One region of the Agromyces sp. Y182 genome, then DNA from elsewhere that is predicted to be linked to it. Evidence: riboswitches for the same ligand, from Rfam matches in the RefSeq annotation. Region 1 holds a riboswitch; the other holds the start of a gene.
The links. Region 1 has a riboswitch for thiamine pyrophosphate ahead of AC1C2R_RS18090 (ECF transporter S component). Riboswitches for the same ligand answer to the same signal wherever they lie in the genome.
Positions count from the first base shown of each region.

Region 2: it holds a riboswitch for thiamine pyrophosphate, as region 1 does, so the genes downstream of both, thiM (hydroxyethylthiazole kinase) here and AC1C2R_RS18090 (ECF transporter S component) in region 1, are expected to answer to the same signal.

Region 1 is NZ_JCAIUF010000002.1:753,126-760,240, forward strand. Features, by position in the region: gene AC1C2R_RS18070 (hypothetical protein) at 1-240, opposite strand, end outside; gene AC1C2R_RS18075 (nucleoside/nucleotide kinase family protein) at 299-871, opposite strand; gene AC1C2R_RS18080 (energy-coupling factor transporter transmembrane component T family protein) at 868-1,641, opposite strand; gene AC1C2R_RS18085 (ABC transporter ATP-binding protein) at 1,638-3,128, opposite strand; gene AC1C2R_RS18090 (ECF transporter S component) at 3,130-3,765, opposite strand; TPP riboswitch at 3,804-3,913, opposite strand; gene AC1C2R_RS18095 (spore germination protein GerW family protein) at 3,972-4,304, opposite strand; gene AC1C2R_RS18100 (DNA polymerase IV) at 4,384-5,640, opposite strand; gene AC1C2R_RS18105 (hypothetical protein) at 5,697-6,332, opposite strand; gene gatB (Asp-tRNA(Asn)/Glu-tRNA(Gln) amidotransferase subunit GatB) at 6,492-7,115, opposite strand, start outside.
Region 2 is NZ_JCAIUF010000001.1:2,429,640-2,436,754, reverse strand. Features, by position in the region: gene AC1C2R_RS11245 (carbohydrate ABC transporter permease) at 1-572, opposite strand, end outside; gene AC1C2R_RS11240 (carbohydrate ABC transporter permease) at 572-1,492, opposite strand; gene AC1C2R_RS11235 (ABC transporter substrate-binding protein) at 1,564-2,856, opposite strand; gene AC1C2R_RS11230 (LacI family DNA-binding transcriptional regulator) at 3,021-4,049, shown strand; gene AC1C2R_RS11225 (signal peptidase II) at 4,056-4,703, opposite strand; TPP riboswitch at 4,771-4,882, shown strand; gene thiM (hydroxyethylthiazole kinase) at 4,873-5,769, shown strand; gene thiE (thiamine phosphate synthase) at 5,766-6,464, shown strand; gene AC1C2R_RS11210 (bifunctional hydroxymethylpyrimidine kinase/phosphomethylpyrimidine kinase) at 6,461-7,115, shown strand, end outside.

The DNA.
Region 1 (7,115 bases):
GGACTCGACCGGGTCGGAGTCATCCGCATCGAAGCGGAACTGCACTCGCACCTGTCCGTTGACCTCGCGCTCGTCGACCGCGTCATACCAGAACAGCGACTCGAGACCGTCGACGGCGGCGACCATGCCGACGCGCTGTTCGGGCTTGCCGCCCACGAGGATGCGCTGCTCGAACTCGCCCTCGAGTGGACCGTCGAGGAACTCCGCGACATATTGGGCGCCTGTCGTGTCTGTGCTCATGTGACTACCGTAGCGCTCGGTCGCACCAAGGGGCAGGGCGCCGCGCGAGGGCGCCGGCTCAGACGTCGACGACGCGAACCCGGAGATCGGCGCGACGCGCGGGTCCTGTACGCGCGACGTATCGGCGCCACTGCCGTTCCCAGAGTTCCCAATACGGATCGAATGCACCGTCGTCTCGTGCCAGCGCCCTGCGTTTGCGCACTCGTGCAGAGGCCTCCACCCAGACATGCACCGCGTCGACCCGCGCAACGGCCGCGAACGCGCCGCACCCCTCGATGACCAGCGTGTTGCCGGGATCGCTCGACTCGATCGGACCCGGACGATCCGTCGCCCAGTCCCATTGCCGCCACTGCCCCACCATGCCTCTCCCCCGGCGGGCGATGAGGGTGTGCGACAACTCGGTGCCGGCCCGTTCGAGCCCGGTCCAGCCGCGGTAGGCGTCGTCGAGACGAACGAGGTCGGGCGTTCGACCGGGCCAGGCCCGCAGGATCGCGTCGGCGAGCGTGCTCTTGCCGGAGCCGCTGGGTCCGTCGATCGCGATGATCTGCGATCGCCCCGTGCGTACCCGAGTGAGCACGGCCCGAACGGCGGATGCCGCGGGGCCGACCTCGACACTCGAGCGATCGGTCACGACCACACCGGGTGAAAAGTACCGGCCCAGATGGCCGCGCCGATCGCGAGCGCGGCGATGCCGACGGAGAGTGCGAGGAGCGCCGCGTCCGACCAACCGACACGGGAGACGCGCGCCCAGGTGCGCGGTCGGTCGGACCCGAAGCCGCGTGCCTCCATCGCGGTCGCGAGTTTGCTTCCCCGCCGAATGGCGAGCACGAGCAGCGCGAAGGCCATGGTCGCGAACCGGCGGATGGCCCCATGATCGCCGATGCCGCGCGCGCGGCGCGACAACGCCATCGCCCGCCAATCCTCGATGAACAGGCCGACGAGGCGTGCTCCCGCGAGTGCGCCCAGCACGAACCTGCTCGGCAGGCGAGCGATCTGTGCGAGCCCGTCGGCGAGCTCGGTCGGGTCGACGTTCATGAACAGCAGCACCGCCGGCAATCCGATCGCGAGTACGCGCACGGTGACGGCGATGGCGAGTTCGATGGAGCCGTCGGTGACCCGCGCCAGCCAGAACGACCAGTACTCGGTGCCCTCGGGCCGCCCGTACAACAGCATGCTGAGACCGGCGATCGGTGCCGCGATGAGGATCGGCCAGGTGCGGGCCACGAGCACTTTCGGGGTCACACCGGCCATGGCGAACAGTGCGAGCTGCACGATGAGTGCGACCGCGGCGCTCACCCAATCGACGGTGAGGAGCAGTGGTGTGGTGAGGAGCATCGCCGCGGCGAGGCGGCTGACGGGGTTGACGCGATCGACGAGACGCAGTCGAGGTGCCGCGATCATGCCGCCGCCTCCACCCGAAGGGACTCCCGGCTGAGATCGAGATGCTGATCGCCGAGCGCCGCGAGATATGCCGCATCATGACTGATCGAGAGCAGGGTCACCCCGTCGTCGACCAGCCCCCTGAGCAGGCCGACGAGTTCGATCCAGGTGAGACGGTCTTGGCCGAAGGTCGGCTCGTCGAGGATGATGACGCGGGGCTGCGCGACGAGCGCGCACGCGACCGTGAGCCGACGTTGCTCACCGCCGGAGAGCGTGAACGGGTTCGCCTCGGCGAGCCGGTCGAGCCCCAAGCGTTCGAGCACCTCGCGAGTGCGCAGACGGGTCGTCGCCGCGTCGAGACCCAGCGCCCGCGGGGCGACCTCGAGTTCGCGCTGCACGGTGGAGGCGACGAACTGGTGCTCCGGCTCTTGAAACACGGTTCCGATGCGGGTGAGCAACTCGCGCGAGCGCCATCGGATCGGCTCGCTGCGCAGCCCGCTCGCGAGTTCCGCTGACGCGCGCACGTGACCGGCGATCGGTGCCAGAAGTCCGCCCATCGTGAGGGCGAGGGTCGACTTTCCGGCGCCGTTCGGCCCCGTGAGCACCGTTGACGAGGCTCTCGGCAATGACAACTCGAGCCCCGCTCGCACGACCGCATCGCTCCGGCGGCCGATCGCGAGGTCGATACCGGCGAGATCGAGAACGGATGCCGCAGCGGCGGGCCGCGCCGACGTCACCGTCGGCGGCGAGCCGGGCACCCAGACCCCGGCGGCGAGGAGGGCCTCGCGCTGCGTGTCGATGACGTGTCGGGGGTCGCCGTCGGCGATGATACGACCGTTCCTGCCGAGCACCACCACGCGGGCCACGAGGTCGATCCAGACATCGACACGATGCTCGACCACGACGAAGGTCGCTCCGGTGCGCTCGAGCGTGCGGTCGACCGCGAGGCATACCTCGCTCACCCCGTCGGGGTCGAGGTTCGCGGTCGGTTCGTCGAGGAGCAAGAGCCCTGGACGCATCGCGAGGGCACCGGCAAGCGCGAGGCGCTGCTTCTGCCCGCCGGAGAGCGAGCTGGTCGGGTGATCGAGTGGAAGGTCGAGCCCGACGTCGTCGAGCGCGCGACGCACACGCGGCCAGATCTCGTCTCGCGGCACTCCGAGGTTCTCGCAGCCGAAGGCGACGTCGTCACCGACGCGAGCGAGGATCACTTGCGAGTCGGGATCCTGCAGCACGAGGCTCGCGCGGCCCCGCACCGATGCCGGCCACTCGCCGTCGATGCGCAGCGAACCGGTCTCCTCGCCCTCCTCGGCTCCGCCGTGAACTCCGGCAAGGGCGTGAAGGAGCGTCGATTTGCCCGAACCCGATGGCCCGAGCAGCAGCACCCGCTCCCCCGGTTCGATACGAAGGTCGATGCCATCGAGCGCTGCGTCGCGCCTGCCGGCGTGGCGCCACCCCCACCCGCGCGCCTCCACGCGCGCGGGCCGGATGGCTTCGGAGTCGTGACCCACGTCAGACCCGCTGAGTCACGTCTTGACCCGCGGCGAAACGGCTGAGCGCCCCGGTGGTTGCGAGGCCCCGCACGATGAGCCAGCCGAGCAGCCCGGCCAGGACCGCGCCCGACACGACCACCGTCGCGAAATAGAGTCCCAGGAACTCGGCGGACTTCTGCAGATTGCCGGAGGTGAAGAGCTCGAGGCTCCAGGCCGCCGCGCCGGCCGCCGCACCGGCGAGCATGGCGGGCAACACACCGAACCGGCGGTAGGCGAGGATCGCGAACACCAGTTCGGCGCCGAGCCCCTGCGCCACGCCCGAGTAGATCGTCTCGATGCCCCACTGGTTGCCGATCAGGGCTGACACGACCGCGGCGAGCAGCTCGACGAAGAGGGCCGCACCCGGCTTGCGGATGATGAGTCCGCCGAGCACGCCGCCGATGAGCCAGATGCCCACGGCGATACCGCCGAGGCCCGGCGTGAGCGCATCGGCCGCACTGAACCATGCGTAACCGATGTTGTTCCAGAAGAGGAAAAGAAGCCCCGTCGCGACGCCGATCACGCTGGCGACGACGATGTCGACGACCCGCCAACGCAGATTGCGCGGCTTCGGAGCGGCCGGGGATGTGCTGGTTTCAGTTGCTGCAGTGTGCACTGTCGTGCCCTTTCGATTCGTGGAAAGAGGCACGGGAATTGAGATGTGATTGCCCTCCCTGCGCTGGCATTACCCAGATCAGGTTCGACGGTCGAAGGTTGAGAACCTTCCTCTCAGCCCGGCTCACCGGACTCCCGTGTTCGCTGACGAGTATACGCCGACGAGCACGGTGAGGGTCGACCGCGACCGCCGCGACGGTGGGCGTCTCAGCGCTTGAGCGCTCTGATCACCATGCGCAGCGCCTTGCCGGTGACCCACACGAGCGGGGTGGCGACGAGCAGCAGGCCGATGAGGTTCGGTTCGAAGCGAACGCCGCCATCGCGACCGACGTATGCGCCGAGCGGAATGGAGAGGCCACCGCCGCCACCGCCGCCCGCCTCGTCGCCCTTCTCGTCGGAGCCGCTGCCGGCACCGAAGCCGTAGTATCCGAGCGCCACCGGCACGAGGGTGGTGCCGTCGATCTCGACGACGTCACCGTAGGAGGTCTTCACGCCGACGCCGGCGACGCTCTCAGCCAGTTCCAGTACGAGTTCAGCCATGCCTGCAACGCTACCCGCGGATGCGCCGCTCAGCCACCCCTCTCACGATTCGCCCTCGAACGGGTTCATCGCAACGCACTCACTCACCGCCCGCATCCTTGCGTCGTGACGACTCGACACGATCGACCGCCGGGCGCACGAGCGAAGCCGGCCGCACTGCGCCTCGACCGAAACGAGCGGTCACCTCATCGATGGTGCGCTCGGCCTCGCGCCACTCCTCGTCGGGGTCCCACAACATCGCACCGGTACCCGACGGCCGTAGCTGTTCGGCTCGAACACCGATGAGACGGATGCGCGCACCATCGCCGGCGAGTTCACCGAGGGCCGCGGATGCCTCGTCGTAGATGCGGCGCGCGACATCCGTGGGCTCGCCCAGCGTGCGCGACCTGGTGACCGTGCGAAAGTCGCCGTAGCGGAGCTTCAACACGACCGTGCGGCCGAGCAGCCCCGCCTTGCGCAGCCGCACAGCGACGTCGTCGGAGAGCCGGAGGAGCTCGCGCCGCAACTGCTCGAGATCGGTGAGGTCGTAGCCGAACGTGACCTCGTGGCCGATGCTCTTCTCTTCACGGCCCGTGACGACGTCGCGCGCGTCGACGCCCATCGCGAGATGGCTGAGTTTGGCCGCGAGGGCCGGCCCGAGCGCACGTTCGAGCGCATCGACCGGCATGGCAGCGACATCGCCGACCGTGCGCAGCCCGATGCGCGTGAGCGACTCCTCGGTGACTCGCCCGACCCCCCAGAGCGCCGAGACCGGCAGCGGGTGCAGGAAATCGAGCGTGCGCTCGGCCGGCACCACGAGCATGCCGTCGGGCTTCGCCCTGCTCGACGCCACTTTCGCCACGAACTTCGTCGCCGCCACGCCGACCGAGCAGGTCAACCCGGTCTCGCGGTGCACCCGCTGCCGCAGGGTCCACGCGATCTCGGCCGGGCTGCCGTGCAGGCGTCGCGCGCCCGACACGTCGAGGAACGCCTCATCGATCGAGAGCTGCTCGACGAGCGGGGTGACCTCTTCGAAGATGGTCATCACCCGACGCGAGTACTCGGTGTAGCTCGCATAATCGCCCCGCAACACGATCGCGTTCGGGCAGCGCTGCAATGCGAGCGACATCGGCATCGCCGAGTTCACGCCGTACTTTCGGGCCTCGTAGCTCGCCGCAGAAACAACCCCACGCCCGGCGGTACCGCCGACCAGCACCGGCTTGCCGCGCAGATCGGGCCGCTTCAACAACTCGACCGACACGAAGAACGCATCCATGTCGACGTGCAGGATGGGTGTCGCCGAATCGTCGACCGGGCCGGTGGTGACCTGCCGCGACGAGCCGTCCTGCTTGCTCATGCTCCGAACCTAGCCCGTGCCACTGTCATCGGAAGCTCAGGGCCAGCGATGGAGCATCAGAAACCGAAGTCGCCACCACCACCGAAATCGCCACCGCCGAAGTCTCCGAAGCCGCCCTGGTCGGAACCAGAAGCGTCATAGCCACCGGCATCGGCGCCCGTGCCAGCACCGTTCTCGCCGCCCGAGTCGCCCCCGGTGTCCCCGCCGTCGGCGCCCGCCTCGAACGAGGCGGGGTCGGGCAGGAACGCCTGCGCGATCGCCGAACCGACCACCACACCCGCGATGGAGCCGAGCAGCGAGCCTGCGAACATACCGCCGAACGACGGCCCGCCCTGCTGGGCGCGGCCACCCGAGGCATCCGCCCGGTTGAAGGCACGTTCTACGCTGCCGGGAGCTCGAAGCTCGGCACGGGTCGCCGCCCGAGCCAGTGCGCCGGGCTCGTCGGAGACGAGTCGTTCACCGGCCGGTGCCTCTTCGGAGAGCGAGGCGAAGACCGCCGCTCTCTGCTCGGGAGTGAGCTTGGCGAATGCCTCGGCGTGCACCGTCTCGACCGACTCGGGCGGCGCCGTGCGCAGCAGGTAGCGGTATCGCTCGACGGCGACCTCGTCGTCACTCAGTCTGCGTGCAGAAGGAACCGGGCGCGCCGCAGGTTCGTCGGGGACGGTGCCGAACAGTCGGTCCAGGAATCCCATTTCGTGCTCCTCAATCGTTCAAAGGACGACCACTGTACGGCCGTCAGTATCGTGCGGGCTGTGAGTCGGTCTCGATACGCTCGCTGCGCTCGCTACTCGACCAGCGGTATGAGAACGCTCGCTACTCGACCGGCGGTATGAGAACGCTCGCTGCACGCGCTACTCGGCCACCGGAGTCGCGGCCCGCTCGAGCACGAGCTCGCGCACACGCGCCGCATCGGCCTTGCCCTGCATCGCCTTCATGACGGCGCCGATCACCGCACCGGCCGCCTGCACCTTGCCATCGCGGATCTTCGCGAGCACGTCGGGCTGCGAGGCGAGTGCCGCATCGATCGCCGCGATCAGCGCGCCATCATCGGAGACGACGGCGAGACCGCGCGCGTCGATGACCTGTTGCGGCGAGCCCTCGCCGGCGATGACGCCCTCGAGCACCTGGCGGGCCAGGCGATCGGTGAGCGTGCCGGAATCGACGAGCTGCGCGAGCTCGGCGACGTGCTCGGGCGACACGAGGCCCGTGGCATCCCGGTCGGCGGCGTTCGCGAGACGCGCGATCTCACCCGTCCACCACTTGCGCGCGGCAGCCGGGGTTGCGCCGGCGGCGACGGTCGCGGCGAGCTCGTTGAGCATGCCCGAGTTCGCCACGATCTGGAACTCGTCGTCGGTGAAGCCCCACTCGGCCTTCAGACGCCGGCGGCGCGCGGCGGGCGCCTCGGGCAGCGCGGCGCGCAATTCCTCGATCAGCTCCGCCGAGGGCACGACCGGCAGCAGGTCGGGCTCGGGGAA
Region 2 (7,115 bases), on a different contig from region 1:
GACTCGAACGAGATGCGCATCATGAACATCGAGAACGGGAGCTGGAACATGGTGAGCACGAGAGCCACGCCCACGAGCGAGTTCGAGAGCCCGACCGAGTTGAGCAGCACGTACAGCGGGATGAGCAGCGTCGCGTACGGCACCATCAGGATCGCGAGCGTCGAGAGGAACAGCAGGTCTTTGCCGGGGAACCTGAAGCGCGCGAAGGCGTAGCCGCCGAGCAGTGAGATCGTGAGCGTGAGCAGCACGGTCAGCAGCGACACGAACGTCGAGTTGAGCAGGTACACCCAGATGCCGGCCTGGTAGTTCGCGAGGGTGACGTAGTTGCCGAAGCCCCAGCCGTCGGTCTGGTTGGTGCCCGCGAGCGGTGAGACCGACGAGATCGCCGTCCAGATGAGCGGGTAGAGGAAGAGCAGTGCGAGGCCGGCCGTGAGCACCCAGTACGGCGTGCGCAGGGCGATACCGGCGACGGTGGTGGGGCGCTTGCGGGCGACCCCGCTGCGATGGTTCGGCGCGACGATCGCGACCGTGGAGTCGGTGGCGGGTGCCCCCCGACGGGTGAGCAGGCTCATCAGTCTTCCGCCTTCCTTCCGAACGCGCGGATCTGCGCGATGTTGATGACCACGAGCGCGAGCAGCACGATGACCGAGAGCGCACCGGCGACGCCGAGATCGTTCTGCCCCTGGAACGCCATGCTGTAGATGAGCTGCACGACCGTGATGGTCGAGTTGTCGGGACCGCCCTTCGTGAGGATGTAGAACTGCTCGAATGCGAGCAGCGAGCCCGTGACGCAGAGCACGGTCGTGAGCGCGAGCGTCGGGCGGAGCAGCGGGATCGTGATGCCGCGGAAGGTCTGCCAACGCGAGGCGCCGTCGATGCGGGCCGCCTCGTACACGTCTTCGGGTATTCCCTGCAGGCCCACCAACATGAGCAGCATGTAGAAACCGGCGTAACGCCAGACGATGAGGAAGATCGTCGACCAGAGCGCGCCGTCGGGCGTGCCGAGGAACGTGAAGCCCCACGCCTTCATGAGGTCGGCGAACGGCCCGGCGATGGGCGAGTAGAGCACGTAGAACAGGAGCGAAGCGGATGCCAGGCCCAGCGCGCTCGGCACGAGGAACGAGGTGCGCAGCAGTCCCTTCCACCTGGTGGATTCCTGCACGAGCATCGCGAGCCCGAGGCTCAAGGCGAGCAGGATGATCGTCGTCAGCACCGTGTACTTCAGGGTGAACCAGATGGAGTCGAGGAAGAAGCGGTTGCCGACCGCGTCGACGTAGTTCTCGGGCAGGTTCCACCCCTGGTTGCCGCCGAGCAACGGCCAGTCGCTCGCCGACATCTGCAGCACGAGCAGCAGCGGGAGCCCGAACAGCAGCAGCACGAAGAGCGCGGTCGGCAGCGCGAAGAGCCAGCCGGTCACTGCGGCACGGCGACGAGGACGTCGGCGCTGCGCGCGACTCGAAGCGGATCCCGCTCCGGGAAGCGTGGCGGTCATGGTGGGCCTTTCGAGGGATGGCGGGCCGGCGCGCAGCCTGGACTCCGCGCGCCGGCCGGTCGAAGGTGCGGCTACTGCCCGAGGATCGCGGTGATCTCGTCGTTGTCGGCGTCGATCGACGACGCGTCACCCAGCACCGCGTTGCGGACCATGGTCAGCCACGGGCTGTTCGGCGCGTTGAACGCTTGCTGGAAGTTGATCGCGACGGGGGTATCGCCCTGACCGGCGACCTCGTTGATCGTGATCAGGCGCGGGTCCTTCTGCGAGTACTCGTTGTCGGCGAGGTCGGAGCGCGAGACCACGTCGTTGTCCTTCGCGAGGACACCGACCTGCGCGTCCTCGGACATCATCCAGCTGAGGAAGCTCCACGCCTGCGCGGCCTTCTTCGAGTCCTTCGAGACGCCGATGCCGTCGCCGCCGACGAATGTCGAGGCTCCGCCCTCGGGGCCGGGCAGACCCGAGACACCCACGTCGAACGGAGTCGACGAGAGCAGGGTCGCCGGGTACGGCATGATGCCGACCTTGCCCTCGGTGAACGCGGCGGTCCAGGTGGGGCCGGCCTCGTCCTTCGATGCGGGCAGCACGGCGCCCGAGTCCCAGAGGTCCTTCCAGATGGCGTAGATCTCCTTCGACGTGTCGCTTGCGAGCAGCGACTCGGTGCCATCGTCGGAAAGCACCTCTTGTCCGTCGGCCCAGTTGCTCGGGAACCACGTGAAGACGAGGCATCCGCCGCAGTTCAGGCCGGTGGCCGTGCCGTACGTGTCGGGCTTGTTCAGGCCCTGGATGGCCTTGGCCCACTCGGCGAACTCCTCGAGGTTGGCGGGGCCCGCCTCGGCGTCGAGCCCGGCCTCGGTCGCGAGCTCCTTGTTCCAGAACAGCATCGACAGGTCGAGCACGAACGGCAGCACGTACTCCTCGTCGTCGAGCGTGCCGGCCGAGAGGTGGCCCTTGTTGATCTCGTCCTTGAAGTCGAAACCGTCGATGTTCGCCGTGATGTCCTGGAACAGCCCCTGCTCGACCCAGTTCGGCACGTAGACGATGTCGGCGGCGAACAGGTCGGGCAGACCGTTGGAGCCGGCTGCTGCACCGACCTTCGCGACGTAGTCGTCGTTCGGCACGACCGTGAGCTCGACCTGGTTCTCGTGGCTGTCGTTGTAGGCCTCGACGAGGAGTTTCGCCTGCTTCTCGAGGGGCGCACGCGTCCAGAGCGTCAGGGTCGTGCCGTCGTCGACGCCCTCGGCGCCGGCGTCCGCGAGGCTCGTTCCGGGTTCGTCGCCGCCCGTGCAGGCGGCCAGCCCGATCGTGAGAGCGCCGGCGGCGAACAGAGCTGCAGCCCGCGTCATCCGGCGATTGCGTGATCTCATCCGTGTACTCCTTGCTCGTCGTTGAGAGGGCGCCGAGACGCCCGGAATGTCAGGTGCTGGTGCGGCCTTTCCGAAATTTCCGAAAGGCCTTTCGGCACGCTACAGTGTGAATCTCCCGGCCGTCAAGAGCGACAGCCGGTAGCGTTTCAGTTGAGGAGGCGAACATGGCGAGAACCGGCTCGGGCAGCTCACGGGCGGCGACGCTCAACGACGTGGCCCGCATGGCAGGCGTCTCGCTCGCGACCGCCTCGAAGGCCATCAACGGCCGCGACCAAGTCGCCCCGGCCACGCGCAAGCGCGTCATCGACGCCGCCGAACAGCTCTCGTTCACACCCAACTCGCTCGCCAGAAGCCTCATCGCCGGCCGCACCGGAACCGTGGGCCTGCTCACGAGCGACCTCGAGGGCCGGTTCGTGATCCCCATCCTCATGGGCGCCGAGGACGCGTTCGGCGCAGGTCAGATCAACGTGTTCCTCTGCGACGCGCGCGGCGACACGATCCGCGAGCAGCACCACCTCAAGGCGCTGCTGAACCGACGCGTCGACGGCATCATCGTCGTGGGACGCCAGACCGACCCGCGACCGTCGCTCGGCCACGACCTCCCCGTGCCCGTGGTCTACGCCTACGCGCCATCAGACGACCCCGGCGACGTCTCGGTGACGCCCGACAACATTGCCGGCGGACGCATCGCCGTCGAGCACCTCCTCGCCACGGGGCGGCGGCGCATCGCGCACATCACGGGCGAGCCCGAGTACGCCGCCGCACAGGATCGTGCGGTCGGCGTGCAGGCGGCCCTCGCCGAAGCCGGACTCGAACTCGTGGGCGACGTCATGACCTCGAGCTGGAGCGAACACTGGGGCCGCGCAGCGGCCGGCATGCTGCTCGCCCAGCATCCCGACATCGACGGCGTCGTCGCCGGCAGCGACCAGATCGCGCGCGGCGTGATCGACACCATGCGCGACCTCGGCAAGCGCGTGCCCGAAGACGTCGCCGTCATCGGGTACGACAACTGGGAGGTGCTCGCCGTGAACTCCCGTCCCGAGCTGACGAGCATCGACGCGAACCTGCAGCAGCTCGGGCGCACCGCGGCCATGCGAATCTTCGACGCGATCGACGGCACCGAACCTGACGCCGGCGTGCATCACCTGCCCGTGCGGCTCGTGATCCGCGGGTCGACCATCGAGCGTCGCTGAGGGGCGCTATGCGGATGTCTCGGTGCCGGTGTTCGTCTCGGCAGCGGTGTCGGAGTCGGTAGCCGTGTCAGCGTCGGTAGCCGTGTCAGCGTCGGCGTCAGCGTCAGCGTCAGCGTCAGCCGAGTTGACAGCGCCGCTGCGATGCACGCCCTTGAAGGTCAGCACGAGCACCATCACGGCGCCGGCGAAGATCGCGATGTCGGCCACGTTGCCGATGAAGAGGTTGCCGTAACCGATGAAGTCCACGACATGCCCGCGACCGAATCCCGGTTCACGGAACAGCCGATCGCCGAGGTGGGTCGCGGCGCCGCCGAGCAGGAGACCGAGCGCGATCGCCCAACCCCGTGAGCGCACCGGCCACGCGAACACGATGATGGCGATGACCCCCACTGCCGCCAGGATCGCGAACACCCAGGTGAACTCGGTGCCGATCGAGAATGCGGCGCCGGGATTGTACACGAGCTGGAAGCGGATCAGGTCACCGATCAGCGGAACGGACACCCGCTCCTCGAGTGCGGCCTCGGCCCACCACTTCGAGGCCTGGTCGATGAGGATCACGACGACGGCGAGGAGCGCGACGAACCAGAACAGGCGCGGCTTCACCGTGCTCTCGAGGGCGGGAGCGGGCGGCGGCATTGAGGGGTCGGAACTCACCGCTTCATTATCCTTCGCGCGAGACGCCCGTGTCGCCGACCGTCACCGGGCGACCGCTAGGCTTCATCGCAGTGACACGGGGTGCCGTGCATCGCTTCACCGAAGCGGGCATGGCTGAGAACACACCCGTCGAACCTGATCTAGTTCGAACTAGCGAAGGGATGTCGCGATGAGCGATCGTCTGCCAACCGACCCTGCCCGGCACTCTGCCGAGCTCCTGACCCTCGTGCGCGAGGCGACGCCGCTCGTGCAGTGCATCACCAACAGCGTCGTCACCAACGTGACGGCCAACACTCTGCTCGCCCTCGGCGCGGCCCCGGCCATGGTCGACATCCGCGGTGAGGCCGGGATCTTCGCGCGAATCGCGTCGGGGCTGCTCGTGAACCTCGGCACGCCGCACGAGGAGCAGCGAGATGCCGCCCGCGAGGCGGTGGCCGCGGCATCCGAGACCGGCACGCCCTGGGTGCTCGACCCCGTCGCCGTCGGCGGACTGCCCGTGCGCACCGCGTTCGCCCACGAGCTGCTCGCGCAGCGCCCGACCGTGATCCGCGGCAATGCGAGCGAGGTCATCGCCCTCGCCGGCAGGGGCAGCGGCGGACGCGGCGTCGACGCCTCCGATTCGACCGAGTCGGCAGCGGATGCCGCGGCTCACCTCGCCCGGGCGCACGGCTCCGTCGTCGCGGTGTCGGGCCCGATCGACCTGATCACCGACGGCCGGCGGGTTGCCCGGGTCGCCAACGGCGACGTGCTGCTCACCCGGGTCACGGGCGGCGGTTGCGCCCTCGGCGCCGTCACCGCGGCCTTCCTCTCGGTCACCGACGACGCGTTCTCCGGCGCCGTTGCAGCGACGCTCGTCTACACCGTGGCAGCCGAGCTCGCGGCCGCGGGTGCCGCCGGGCCGGGCAGTTTCGCACCGCTGTTCCTCGATGCTCTCGCGCAGGTCACGGCCGACGAGGTCGCCGAGCGCGGGCGGGTGCAGCTCGTCGAGGTCGCCGCCGACGCGCACACCGCGGTGGCGGCCGAACTCGCATCCGTGGCATTGCCCTCGACGTCGGTGCGGTCGTGACGGCGCACACGGCGCTCGATCTCTCGGTCTACCTCGTCACCGATGCGGCACTCTGCGGCCCGCGGGGCGTGACGTCGGTCGTCGCCGATGCGGTCGATGGCGGGGTGCGAGTGGTGCAGCTGCGCGACAGGCTCGGCTCCTCGACGGAGCTGCTGACGCTGCTCGAAGGGCTGTGCGCCGTGATCGACGGGCGGGCGACGCTGCTCGTGAACGACCGGCTCGACGTCGCCCTCGCGGCACGGGCGAACGGCTTGCCCGTCGACGGTGTGCATCTCGGCCAGGGTGACGCCGCGGCGACGATCGCGCGTGAGCGGCTCGGACCGAACGGCGTCGTCGGCCTCACCGCGAACACCTCGGCCCACTTCGAGGCCGTACGACGGATGCCGCGTGGCACGGTCGACTACCTGGGCGTCGGCGTGATCCGGCCCACCGTGACGAAGCCCGATCATCCGCCGGCACTCGGCGTCGACGGGTTCGCACGACTCGCGGCCGAGGCCGAGTTGCCGTGCGTCGCGATCGGCGGCATCACTCTCGGCGACGTCGCGCCGCTCCGTGACGGCGGCGCCGCCGGGGTCGCCCTCGTCTCCGCGATCTGCGCCGCCGCCGATCCCCGCGACGCTGCGCTGCACTTCGTCGACGCTTGGGCGGCCATCGCGCCACCCCGCGACCGCCGCGTTTCGGAGGCCCGGCGATGAGCGAGACGGCCACTCGAGCGGTCGACATCGGCGCCGTGGCATCCGCTCGCCTCGCACTCGAGACCGCCACGCCCCCGCGAGGCCGCCACACGCCCGGCGTCCGCAGCGTGCCGCGCGACCGGCGGGTGCCGCGCGTGCTCAGCATCGCCGGTACCGACCCGACCGGCGGTGCCGGCATCCACGCCGACCTGAAGTCGATCGCCGCTGTCGGCGGCTACGGCATGGCGGCGGTGACCGCGCTCGTCGCGCAGAACACGCGGGGCGTGCGCAGCGTGCATCTGCCGCCGGCGTCGTTCCTCGCCGAGCAGCTCGATGCGGTGAGCGACGACGTGACGATCGACGCCGTGAAGATCGGCATGCTCGCCGACGCAGCGATCATCGGCACGGTCGACGACTGGCTCGCGCGCACGCGGCCCCCGGTGGTGGTGCTCGACCCGGTCATGATCGCGACGAGCGGCGACCGACTGCTCGATCCCGACGGCGAGCAGGCACTTCGCGCGCTCATCCCCCGGGCGCACCTCATCACGCCGAACCTGCACGAACTCGCCGTGCTCGCCGGCGAGCCGCACGCACTCACCTGGCCGGCGGCGCTCGAGCAGGCCCGACGAGTCTCGCGCGAGTTCGGCGTGCTCGTGCTCGCGAAGGGCGGCC